DNA from 2 places in the Phyllobacterium sp. genome. Region 2 is predicted to be linked to the other one. Evidence: predicted binding sites of a transcription regulator. Region 2 holds the regulator's gene; the other holds the start of a gene.

Region 1 (5,839 bases), on a different contig from region 2:
GTCGTCAAGGCAACCGACCCGCTCTATATTCTCTATACATCCGGCACGACCGGCCAGCCCAAAGGCGTCGTGCGCGACAATGGCGGGCATCTGGTGGCGCTGGCCTGGTCGATGGGTGCGATTTACGATACGAGGCCCGGCGACGTCTTCTGGGCTGCCTCCGATATCGGCTGGGCCGTCGGTCATTCCTATATCGCCTATGCGCCGCTGTTCATCGGCGCCACCAGCATTCTCTATGAAGGCAAGCCGGTCGGCACGCCGGATGCCGGTGCTTTCTGGCGGGTAATTTCCGAACACAAGGTCAAAGTGCTGTTCACGGCGCCGACCGCGTTCCGTGCCATCAAGAAAGAGGACCCGAAAGGCGAGTTCATTGGGAAGTACGACCTTTCCTCTCTGAAGTACCTGTTCCTGGCCGGCGAACGCGCGGATACCGACACCATCAAATGGGCGGAGGAGAGACTTGGCGTACCCGTCATCGACCATTGGTGGCAGACGGAAAGCGGTTGGCCCATGGCGGCCAATCCTGCGGGTCTCGGCATGCTACCGGTCAAATACGGCTCGCCCACCGTGCCGATGCCGGGGTATGACGTTCAAGTCCTCGACGATGCCGGTCACCCGGTGAAGCGCGGCGAACTCGGCAATATCGTCGTCAAGCTGCCCTTGCCGCCCTCATGCCTGCCCACCCTGTGGAATGCCGACAAGCGCTTTTGCGACGCCTACATCAGCGAGTTTCCGGGTTACTACAAAACAGCCGATGCGGGGATCGTCGACGAGGATGGCTACATCTACATCATGAGCCGAACCGACGACATCATCAACGTCGCCGGACACCGGCTTTCGACCGGCGCCATGGAAGAAGTGCTTGCCAGCCATCCCGACGTCGCCGAATGTGCGGTCATCGGCATTGCCGACCATCTGAAGGGGCAGGTTCCTTGCGGCTTCATCGTGCTCAAATCCGGCGTCACGCGCGCGGAAGCGGAGATCGAGCAGGACTGCGTCGTACTCATCCGCGAAAGGATCGGACCTGTGGCGGCATTCAAGCTGGTACTTACGGCGAAGCGACTGCCGAAGACACGATCCGGCAAGATATTACGTGGCACGATGCAGAAAATCGCCGATCGGGAACCCTGGAATATGCCGGCGACAATCGATGATCCGGCGATCCTCGATGAGATCAAGGAAGTTCTCGACGCTCGGGGAATCGGCGCAAAAATTGATTGAACCCTCATGACATCCTCCTGACAGAAGGTTGTCAGTAGGGGTGTGCGATAGTGTCTCCGTGATGAGAAGGAGACAGGGTTATGACTTACGTAGATTTTGGCATTGTTCAGACAGTAAGGCGTCTGTTGACTGACTTCGCAGCCTATCGCGAGGAACTGCGCACCGAGCGGCACCTCAACTCGCTCCCCGAGCATGTGCTCAAGGATATTGGCTGGCCGGATGCCTATGCTGAACGGCTCGCACGTCGAGGATCAATGAAGGATGCGGACGTCGGCACCGAAAGTGCCGGTGTGGAGCTACCGTTACGGCACGTCGATTGGACAAGGTCGTTCCAGGCCAAAAAGGCGAGCAAATCCCGTCGTTTCGGGCTAGAGTACTGAGCTTTATAATCGCAATGGGAGTAGCGGCATGGAACCGAAAAAGCTGATCGGACTGGTATTCGTCGATAAGTTCGCCGATTGGGAATTTGGTTTGCTTTCAGGCTCTGCCACCGAATGGTTTGGTGGGCGCGTCGTTGCTTTGTCACCATCGACGGGCCCGCTCCGTTCGATTGGCGGGCTAAAGCTTACTCCTGATCGCGGCGTCACGCCGGAAGAGAATGCCGACCTCAACGGTCTCGCTGTGATCGGCGCGGATAGCTGGACCGAAGAAAACGCTCCTGACATTTCGCCGCTGCTGAATGCCACTCTGGCACGCGGAGCGATCGTCGGAGGCATATGCGGCGGAACACTCGCGCTGGCGCGCGCCGGCCTGTTCGAAGGCCGCCGCCACACGAGCAATGGTGCCGGGTGGATACAGTCGAAGATCGGAGAGTATCCAGGGGCAGAGCTTTATCAGGATGTGCCGCACGCGGTGCGCGATGCTCACATTGTCAGCGCATCCGGAGCCGCGCCGGGCACATTTGCGACGAGTTTCCTAGAGGCCTTGCTGCCGGAGCAGGGCGGTCAGGTGGCCGAGATGCGCGCGTTCATTGCGCGGGAATACCAGACGGCTTGAAACGGGCCGAGCGAGGACGCGTAACATGAAGACGTGGACTGAGAAGCTGAACACCGACGATCAGCACGAGGTTAAACCCGCGCCGATCAGTATCGCGGGTATGAAGGCGGGGGAAATCATGCTCGTCCCGACCGCGCGCCAAATCGATGATTTCATTCGTGCGCTCCCCAAAGGGGCGGAGATGGATGTGAGGACGATGCGGCGGGCGATGGCAAAGGAGCACAGTGCGCAGGTAACCTGCCCGATTACTACTGGCTTCCATCTGCGGACCGTCGCAGAGGCTGCCTACGAGGCGTACCAACGGACAGGCGATGCGGAGGCAATCACACCATTTTGGCGCGTTGTAAACGTCAGGACGCCGACGATCACGAAACTATCGTTTGGTGCGGCGTTCGTACTCGAACAGCGCCGGCGGGAAGGATTGAGCGATGCGTAGGGCGGATCGGCTTTTCCAGATCGTACAGAAGCTCCGCGGTGGCCGGCTCGTTACGGCACGCCAGCTTGCCGACAAGCTCGAGGTGTCTGAACGAACCATCTACCGCGACATTGCCGATCTGCAATCGACCGGCGTGCCGATCGACGGCGAGGCGGGCGTGGGATACATCCTGCGCGAGGGGTTCGATCTGCCGCCACTGATGTTCACACGCGACGAGGTCGTCGCGCTTGTCGCTGGTGCACGGCTCATAACGGCATGGGGCGGCGCCTCGATGGCGCGCGCTGCCGAAGAAGCCATCATCAAGATTGGCGCTGTCCTGCCCAAAGAAGAGCGCCCGCGCATCACCAATACACATATCCATGCTTCTGGAACGAGCATCACTGAGAATGATCGAGCGCTGATCGATCTTGCAGAGAATGCTTCCGAGCAATGCCGGGTGCTTTCGATCACCTATACGGATCTTGAGGGCAAGGAGAGCAGCAGGAACATCAGGCCACTCGGCCTCTGGTTCTGGGGCAAGGTGTGGACGTTGATCAGTTGGTGCGAGCTACGCAATGATTTCCGCACATTCCGTATCGACCGCATAGCGAAGGTCGAGAAGATCGATCGAATTTTCCGCCAGGAGCGCGGTAAGACACTCGCTGATTTCTATCGCCGGGTCGAACTCAGCGAGACGCCCGAAACGCGGGCGAAGGCCTCATAAAAAAGCCCGGCATAGCCGGGCTTTCACCTTTTGTCGGGAAGAAATTACTGCTCGTCTTCGTCCTGGTTACGGCCCTTAAGCGACGACAGCTTGGCGAAGACCTTGTCGGCATCGAGCTCTTCATCCTCTTCACGGACCTGCGGCTGCACATCGAGGTTTTCCGTTGCCGAAGCCGGCAGCAGCGTATCACCGCTTTCAATCGGCTGTGCCGGGCGACCGCGTGAGGAACGCTCGACTTCGATGTCGAGATCGATCTGCGAGCAAAGACCGAGCGTTACCGGATCCATAGGCTGCAGATTGTTGGAGTTCCAATGCGTGCGGTTGCGGATCTGCTCGATCGTGGATTTCGTGGTACCGATCAGCCGCGAAATCTGTGCATCCTTCAGTTCAGGATGGTTGCGGACCAGCCAAAGAATGGCGTTCGGACGATCCTGACGCTTGGACAGTGGCGTATAGCGCGGGCCCTTGCGCTTGGTTTCAGGAACGCGAACCTTCGGATCGGAAATCTTCAACTTGTGGTTGATGTCGGCTTCGCCGCGCGCGATTTCCTCGCGCGAAAGCTGGCCCGTGATCAGCGGGTCGAGGCCCTTGATGCCTTGTGCAGACTCGCCATCGGCGATCGCTTTCACTTCGAGCGGATGTAACTTGCAGAAAGCAGCGATCTGTTCGAAGGAAAGGGCAGTATTGTCGACAAGCCAGACGGCCGTTGCCTTTGGCATAAGAAGCTGGGTGGCCATAGATATAATCCTCTCGTTCGTCCGCTCCGGTGGCGCGGGACGTGGGTTCAACCACAATTTCCGGGAATTCGAGGCGTTATATAGCTTCATTTTAACCGATGAGCAAGAATCCGATTCAGCCGTGTGATGACCCGCCTCGCCGTTTCATCGAACTGTCACGAAACTGTCATCGTGCTGCAATGCGGCTGCGCCAACGATCTCCGCAAACACAACCGGAGGTCTAATATGTCTAACAGGAAATCGCTGTATCTTGGGCTTTGCGGAGCGCTCCTCGCATCCGTAGCCCTGCCTGCCGCCGCCGATCCTCTTTTCAATCGAATCGCCAGCTTTCCCGTGGCTGATAACCTGCCGCACGACGCAGACAAATCGAAGCCGACGTCCGCAGAGATCATTACGGTATCCGGCGACGGCAAGACGTTGATTTACTCCGATAGTCCCTACGGTTCGATCGGCTTCATCGACATCACTGACCCGGCCAAGCCGCAAGCTGGCGGACTGATCAAGGTCGAGGGCGAGCCGACTTCGGTTGCGGCGCTCAATGGTAAGGTCTTCGCTGCGGTCAATACCTCTAAAGACAAGGTCAACCCGTCGGGTCGCCTCGACATCATCGACATCGCATCGCGCAAGGTGCTCTCAAGCTGCGACCTTGGTGGGCAGCCGGATTCTGTCGCGATCTCCCCGGATCAGACATTTGCGGCCATTGTCATCGAGAACGAGCGCGACGAAGAGGTCAATGACGGCGCGATACCGCAGCTTCCATCCGGCAACCTCAAGGTCCTAGCGCTGAAAGACGGCTCGCCCGATTGCGCAGCTATGAAGACTGTCGAGTTGACGGGGCTTTCGGAGATCGCGCCGGAGGATGCAGAACCGGAGTTCGTTTCGATCAACAAGGATAATCAGATCGCTGTTACGCTGCAGGAAAACAACCATATCGCCATCGTCGATGCCGCGACCGGCAAGATCGTCCATCATTTCCCGGCAGGTGCGGTCGATCTAGACAAGATCGACGTCAAGAATGACGGTGCGCTCAAGTTCGACGGCAGCATGAAAGGCGTGCTGCGCGAGCCCGACACGATCAAGTGGCTCGACAATGATCGTTTCGTCATCACCAATGAAGGTGACTACAAGGGTGGCTCCCGCAGCTTCACCGTCTTTTCCAAGGACGGCAAGCTCCTCTATGAGTCTGGGCCGTCGCTCGAGTGGAAGATGGCGGAAGCCGGCCACTACCCGGACAAGCGCAACAAGAAGGGGGTCGAGCTCGAAGGCGCTGAGGTCGGCAAATTCGGCGAAACCAATTACCTTTTCGTCGCGAGCGAGCGCGCTTCCCTCGTCGGTGTCTATAAAGATACGGGTACGGACCCCCAATTCGTTCAACTGCTCCCTTCGGGCATTGGACCGGAAGGCGTCCTTGCCATTCCCTCGCGCAATCTTCTCGTGACAGCCAACGAGTCCGATCTCGTCAAGGATGGTGGTGCCCGTTCGCACGTCATGATCTACGAACTCAAGGATCAGCAGCCTAACTATCCGCAGATCGTCTCGACGACCAAGGACGACGGCACACCACTCGGCTGGGGCGCCCTTTCCGGTCTCGTCGGCGATTTGAAGGAGCCGGGCAGACTCTATGCCGTGTCCGACTCGTTCTACTACTCATCGCCGACGATCTTTACCGTCGATGCCAAGCAGACGCCGGCGAAGATCACGGACGCGCTCGTTGTCAAGCGCGGCGGACAAGCAGCCCAGAAGCTC
Region 2 (5,839 bases):
TTTGAACTGAATATATCGGAGATAACCGTCAAGCTTCATCGGAGCGCCGTGATGCGAAAGATGAAAACCCCCTTCGTCACGCACCTGGTACGAGCCTGGCAGTCGATACCTGCGGACATACGTGATGACTACCCGGCCTAAACTTTCGTATGGCTTTGATGAGACCCGGACTCGGCAGATATTGAAACCGTGGGACGACACCACGCTGTGTGAAAGTTTCTGTCTTGGCCCTTGTACCTGTAATCGCAGTCGTCGACGACGACGCCAGTATCCGCGACGCGCTGGCGGAATTGCTGGAAGTGTTCGAGTTCAAGTGCCGGGTGTTCGAAGGACCCGAATCTTTCCTCGCAGCGCACGCCCAAGGTCAGTTCGATTGCCTGATCACCGATCTCAATATGAAAGCTATGAACGGGCTCCAGCTGCAGCAAAGACTGAGCGCCATCGATCCTGGATTGCCGGTGATCTTTATTTCGGCACAGTCAGATTCTGCAGCACGATCGAATGCACTCCGTTCGGGGGCTGTCGCGTTTTTGAGCAAGCCGATCAACGATGATGTCCTCTACAGGTACATCATTTCCGCGCTCAATGGGCGTTCGAGCGATTGACGACCGATCTTCAAGGCAGCGCCACGGACGCATGGGTTGAAACGCAATCGACGGGCGCGTTTCTCAACGGAGGTCGCAGATGGAACTCGCAGATTACGCGACCGACAGTGTTATTCGCTACGATCTCGAAGGAAACATTCAATATAGCAACGCTGCGACCGAAACCCATTACGGATGGAAGCCGACGGCCATGCTTGGCCGGCATTTCAGCGACCTGATGCTGGAACACGCCGAAGCCTCAATGCTTTGGGAAAAGCTGTTCAGGCTCGGGCATTGGCAAGGCCCCCTGAGGCGGCGTTCGCATACCGGTGGGGCGATCAACGCGAACGTTCGGTTGGCCATCCGGCATGACGGTCTCGGCAATCCGTTGGATGTTATCGAATATTCCGCAGTATCGGCGAACGTGGCGGCAAGCTCTGGCGCTTCAGCGTCTCAGATCGCTGCTTTGGGACGAGCCGCCTGCTGGCAATTCAGCCTCAAGCGTGTCCGGCACTTGCTTGATCCCGCCAATGCCCAGCTAAGCCGCGGTGCAACCGCGGACGAATGGTGCCCCGATCGATGGGACACGCTGCTGACGGCCGTCCAGGTAACCGACGTCAACGATGAGGCAGTACAGTTGTTCGGCCTGCCCGCAGATCGCGACAGGGTTATCGATCGGCCCGTCGCCAGCCTCTGGCCAGAGCAAAGCCGCGCTGCACTTGGAGATTTGCTAACCGCCCTGGCCGCGAAGACCGACGCGGAGCCGGAAACGCGGGAAATTCCCGTGGTTGGGCGATTGCAACAAGTGGTCCTGACGGGCTGGAGAGCGGCCGATCCACGCTGCCCGGACACGGTCTTCGTCCGTGTCGAAGCGACACTGCACGCGCCGAATGCGGTTATTGAACTGGAAGCCAGCCAGAACCGATATCGCAATCTGATTTCCTACTTGCCAATCCCCGTCTGGCAGATAGACGCCCGGGCAGCGGGCCGTATTTTCGATCGCCTCATAGCCGGCGGTCTTAGCGACATGGCCGCCTATTCGGAAGAACACCCGGAACTCGTCGATCTTACGTGCGAACTCGTCCAGGTTTTTGACGTAAACGACGAAGCCATGGCGCTTTTCGGAGGAAAGGAACGCTCGGAGTTCATTGGCCCCGTGGCCTACCTGTTTGCAGGCACGCCGGGTGCCGCGCGACGTGTCATGCTCGCGCATTTTTCCGGTATACGAAACCACGTCGAAGAATTGAAGGTCAGAACCTTCGACGGTCGACTCATCGACGTGCTGTTGCTGATGACCTTTCCGGTCCCGGGCGAACGTCTGGACACGACGTTACTCATGATGATCGACAATACTGCACACCTCGAGGCAGAAGCGAAGTTGCGAAAGATCGAGGCGGACTTCTCCCACGCTGCACGACTTTCCACGCTGGGCGAAATGACGACGTCAATAGCGCATGAGATAAAGCAGCCGCTAGCGGCCATTCTGATGAATGCGCAAACCAGCCTGCGTTATCTCAGGAAAGCCGGACCCAATCTTGAAAAGGCAGATCAACTGACCTCTCGTGTCGTCGAGAGTGCGCAGCGCGCCAGTGATATCATCGATCGGATCCAGGACATGGCCCGCAATCGTGCGCCGACTTATGCTTTGCTCGGTTTGAATGACATCGTGCGGCAATGCCTGGTTTTTCTTCGTCACGAGAGCGAAGACAAAAACGTCGTCATCAATTTAAGGCTGGAGCCGAACCTTCCGCTAATACGCGGCGATCGAATTCAGTTGCAGCAAATCATCGTAAACCTGATCGTCAACAGCATCCAGGCCATGAAGATGGCGCCCCACACGCGACGTGAGATTTATCTCGAAACCAGTTTGGACGAGAGCGATCATGTGGCCTTCTCGATCAGGGATACCGGCATCGGCATCGCAACCGAACATATAGAGCAGATCTTCGACGGCTTCTTCACCACAAAGGAGGGTGGGTTGGGGATCGGACTGGCCATTTGCCAGTCAATCGTCAACGCCCATGGCGGGACGATTGAAGCCGCCAATCACCCAGACGGCGGTGCTGTGTTCCGCTTCTCAATCCCGACCAAAAACTCTGATGCAGCCGCGAGCAATCCGACATCGTCCAAGTACCCGCCGCTACACCGTCAGGCCTATTGATCGGTCATGGTGGACCCTTCCTTCCTCATTGGCCTGAACATAGCCAAGAGTGGTAGGGCAAGTTCATAAGAAAGACGAAATAGAATCTTGCGCCAGGCTGTGATGCAATAGGACGTTGGGAGATCATATAAAGCCGCCCCGGACGGTTCTTATGCCGTCATGAAGGGAGAAGTGGGGAGCCAGATGAGCAATGAGCCGATCTGCCGTCCGCAACGCGCAGCGTAAACTGCGTGAAAAACTGTCTCGCATCGGAATTACCGAGACAGAATTCATTATTCTGTTGAGCGGGTGCAGCGAGCGCCTGCTCATCGAAACGATCGCTAACTGCCGCGAATTGGAGATCCTGCTCAAAATGATGGGTGGCGATGTGTGATGGCGCGATTGTCGGGACATTCCACGAACACGCTCTACCAAGCCTGTTCAGGGGATCCGGTTTCCTTTGCTGTCAATCACGACTTCACCATCCTCCTTGGTGAACGCAGCTTTCTGGGGCTCGGGTAGAATCCCAAGAACGACTTCGGAAGGACGGCAGAGGCGCACCCCATTCTCAGTAACAACGAAGGGTCGATTGATAAGGATCGGATTGGCGACCATTGCATCAAGCAGTTCGTCGTCGGTCAGGGCCGAGTTATCGAGCCCGAGTTCGGCATATGGCGTGCCCTTCTCGCGAACGGCTTCCCGGACGGTGAGCCCTGCCCGGCTGATCAGCTCCTTCAAGGTTTCGCGGCTTGGCGGTGTCTTGAGATAGTCAACGATGACCGGTTCGATGCCTGCATTGCGGATCATGGCAAGCGTGTTGCGGGAGGTGCCGCACTTGGCATTGTGATAGATGGTAACGGTCATCAGGCGCACCCCTCGCTATTCTCAAACGTTCCGGCCGCTGGCGATAAAAGAGGCTCCGCAACAAGCGCGACGCCTTTAAACGGAGTTGGCCCAAAGATCAGCCGAACGAATAGCCGGCGCCGCGCACTGTGCGGATCGGATCAACCGAACGTCCGATATTGATGGCCTTGCGCAGGCGGCCGACATGGACGTCGACAGTGCGATCATCGACATAGATGTCGGCACCCCAGACATTGTCGAGGAGTTGGCCGCGTGAGAAAACCCGGCCAGGCGACTGCATCAGAAATTCGAGCAGGCGGAATTCGGTAGGGCCGAGCTTCAACTCGCGCTCCTTGCGGAAGACGCGGTGCTGTTCGCGGTCGAGCTTGAGATCGCCGAAGCTCAGCACATGCGAAAGCAGGCTCGGGTTCACGCGGCGCAGCATGGATTTGATGCGGGCCAGCAATTCAGGTGTGGAAAACGGCTTCACCATATAGTCGTCGGCACCCGTTGAGAGACCGCGAACGCGCTCGCTCTCCTCACCGCGGGCCGTGAGCATGATGATTGGCAGGATTTCGGTCTCCCGCCTCGCCCGCAGACGACGGCAAAGCTCGATGCCCGAAAGGCCGGGCAGCATCCAGTCGAGGATCAAGAGATCCGGCACGTTCTCACGCAGTGCAATTTCTGCTTCATCACCGCGTGCGATCGTCTCGACAACATAGCCTTCAGCTTCAAGATTGTAACGGAGAAGGACGCTTAGAGCTTCCTCGTCCTCCACAACGGTGATTTTGGGAGCTATTGCCATATCATGCCTTTAGTTAATTAGGACTCGGTCGTCTCGTCCACGACGATGGTGTGGGTTTGGTCTTCCTTGGGCCGCTCCGCGGGTAGTTGCGAACCGGTCACAATGTAATAAACGGTCTCGGCAATATTCGTGGCATGGTCGCCAATGCGCTCGATGTTCTTGGCGCAGAATAGAAGATGGGTACAGGCCGAAATGTTGCGCGGGTCTTCCATCATGTAGGTCAGGAGTTCGCGGAACAGTGAGGTATAGAGCGCATCGATCTCGTCGTCGCGTTCGCGTACGATGTTGACCTGCTGTACAGAGCGCGTCGCATAGGCGTCTAGCACGTCCTTCAGCTGCGTCAGGGCAAGTTCGGCAATAGTCTGCAGCCCCCGATAGACGGAAAGCGTCTGGCGTGTATCGGTCACTGCAACAACGCGCTTGGCGATGTTCTTGCCGAGATCGCCGATGCGCTCAAGATCAGACGAAATGCGGATCGTGCCGATGACTTCCCGCAGGTCGATCGCCATCGGTTGGCGCTTACCGATAATGGTAATCGCCTTTTCATCGATCTCGCGCTGGCCCGCATCAAGAATCAAATCATCGGAGATCACGCGCTGCGCCAAAGCGTTGTCGGAATTGACCATGGCGGCAACCGCCTGTTCGACCATGCGCTCGGCATGCCCACCCATCTCGGCGATCTTGTGCGTCAGGAACTTCAGTTCGTCGTCGTAAGAGCGCACAGTGTGCTGCAACTCAGTCATGTTCTTGGTCCTTGTTCCTGCGTCAGCCGAAGCGTCCGGTGATGTAGTCCTGTGTGCGCTTTTCGGTGGGGCTTGTGAACATCATCTCCGTATCTCCCACCTCTACCAGGTTGCCGAGATGGAACATGGCCGTGCGTTGCGAAACACGCGCCGCCTGCTGCATCGAGTGAGTAACGATGACAATCGTGTAGTTTTCGCGCAGTTCGTCGATAAGTTCCTCGACCTTCGCGGTGGCGATCGGATCAAGCGCGGAGCACGGCTCGTCCATCAGGATCACTTCGGGGCTGACTGCGATGGCGCGGGCAATGCAGAGGCGCTGCTGCTGACCACCCGAGAGGCCCGTGCCCGCTTCGTGCAGGCGATCCTTCACCTCCTCGAAGAGGCTGGCGCGGCGCAGGCTTTTTTCAACGATTTCATCAAGTTCATGGCGATTCTTGGCAAGGCCATGAATGCGCGGGCCATAAGCAACGTTTTCGAAAATCGACTTCGGGAACGGATTTGGCTTCTGAAACACCATGCCGACCCGGGCGCGCAACTCAACGACGTCGATCTTCGGATTATAGATATCCTCGTCGTCGAGCGTGATCTTGCCGCCGATCTTGCAGCCTTCGATCGTGTCGTTCATGCGGTTGAGACTGCGCAGGAATGTCGACTTGCCACAGCCGGAGGGGCCAATCAGCGCCGTGACCATCTTTTCAGGCACGTCGAGGCTGACGCCAAACAG

Evidence for each region. Region 2 encodes PhoB, which activates phosphate uptake and scavenging genes when phosphate is short. Its sites were predicted from a motif close to TGTCATNNANCTGTCAT; they were not measured.
Region 1: a site for PhoB is predicted at 4,247-4,263, ahead of AAAB35_RS25810 (esterase-like activity of phytase family protein). Genes of this name have one in related genera too.

What each region holds. Positions count from the first base shown of each region.
Region 1 is NZ_JBBNAM010000384.1:14-5,852, forward strand. It holds partial or broken gene AAAB35_RS25780 (AMP-binding protein) at 1-1,221, shown strand, start outside; gene AAAB35_RS25785 (hypothetical protein) at 1,302-1,601, shown strand; gene AAAB35_RS25790 (DJ-1/PfpI family protein) at 1,630-2,217, shown strand; gene AAAB35_RS25795 (hypothetical protein) at 2,243-2,653, shown strand; gene AAAB35_RS25800 (YafY family protein) at 2,646-3,356, shown strand; gene AAAB35_RS25805 (DUF1013 domain-containing protein) at 3,401-4,093, opposite strand; gene AAAB35_RS25810 (esterase-like activity of phytase family protein) at 4,319-5,839, shown strand, end outside.
Region 2 is NZ_JBBNAM010000211.1:4,680-10,518, forward strand. It holds gene AAAB35_RS14485 (response regulator transcription factor) at 1-141, shown strand, start outside; gene AAAB35_RS14490 (response regulator) at 225-605, shown strand; gene AAAB35_RS14495 (ATP-binding protein) at 685-2,745, shown strand; gene AAAB35_RS14500 (hypothetical protein) at 2,936-3,118, shown strand; gene arsC (arsenate reductase (glutaredoxin)) at 3,166-3,588, opposite strand; gene phoB (phosphate regulon transcriptional regulator PhoB) at 3,686-4,372, opposite strand; gene phoU (phosphate signaling complex protein PhoU) at 4,390-5,115, opposite strand; gene pstB (phosphate ABC transporter ATP-binding protein PstB) at 5,138-5,839, opposite strand, start outside.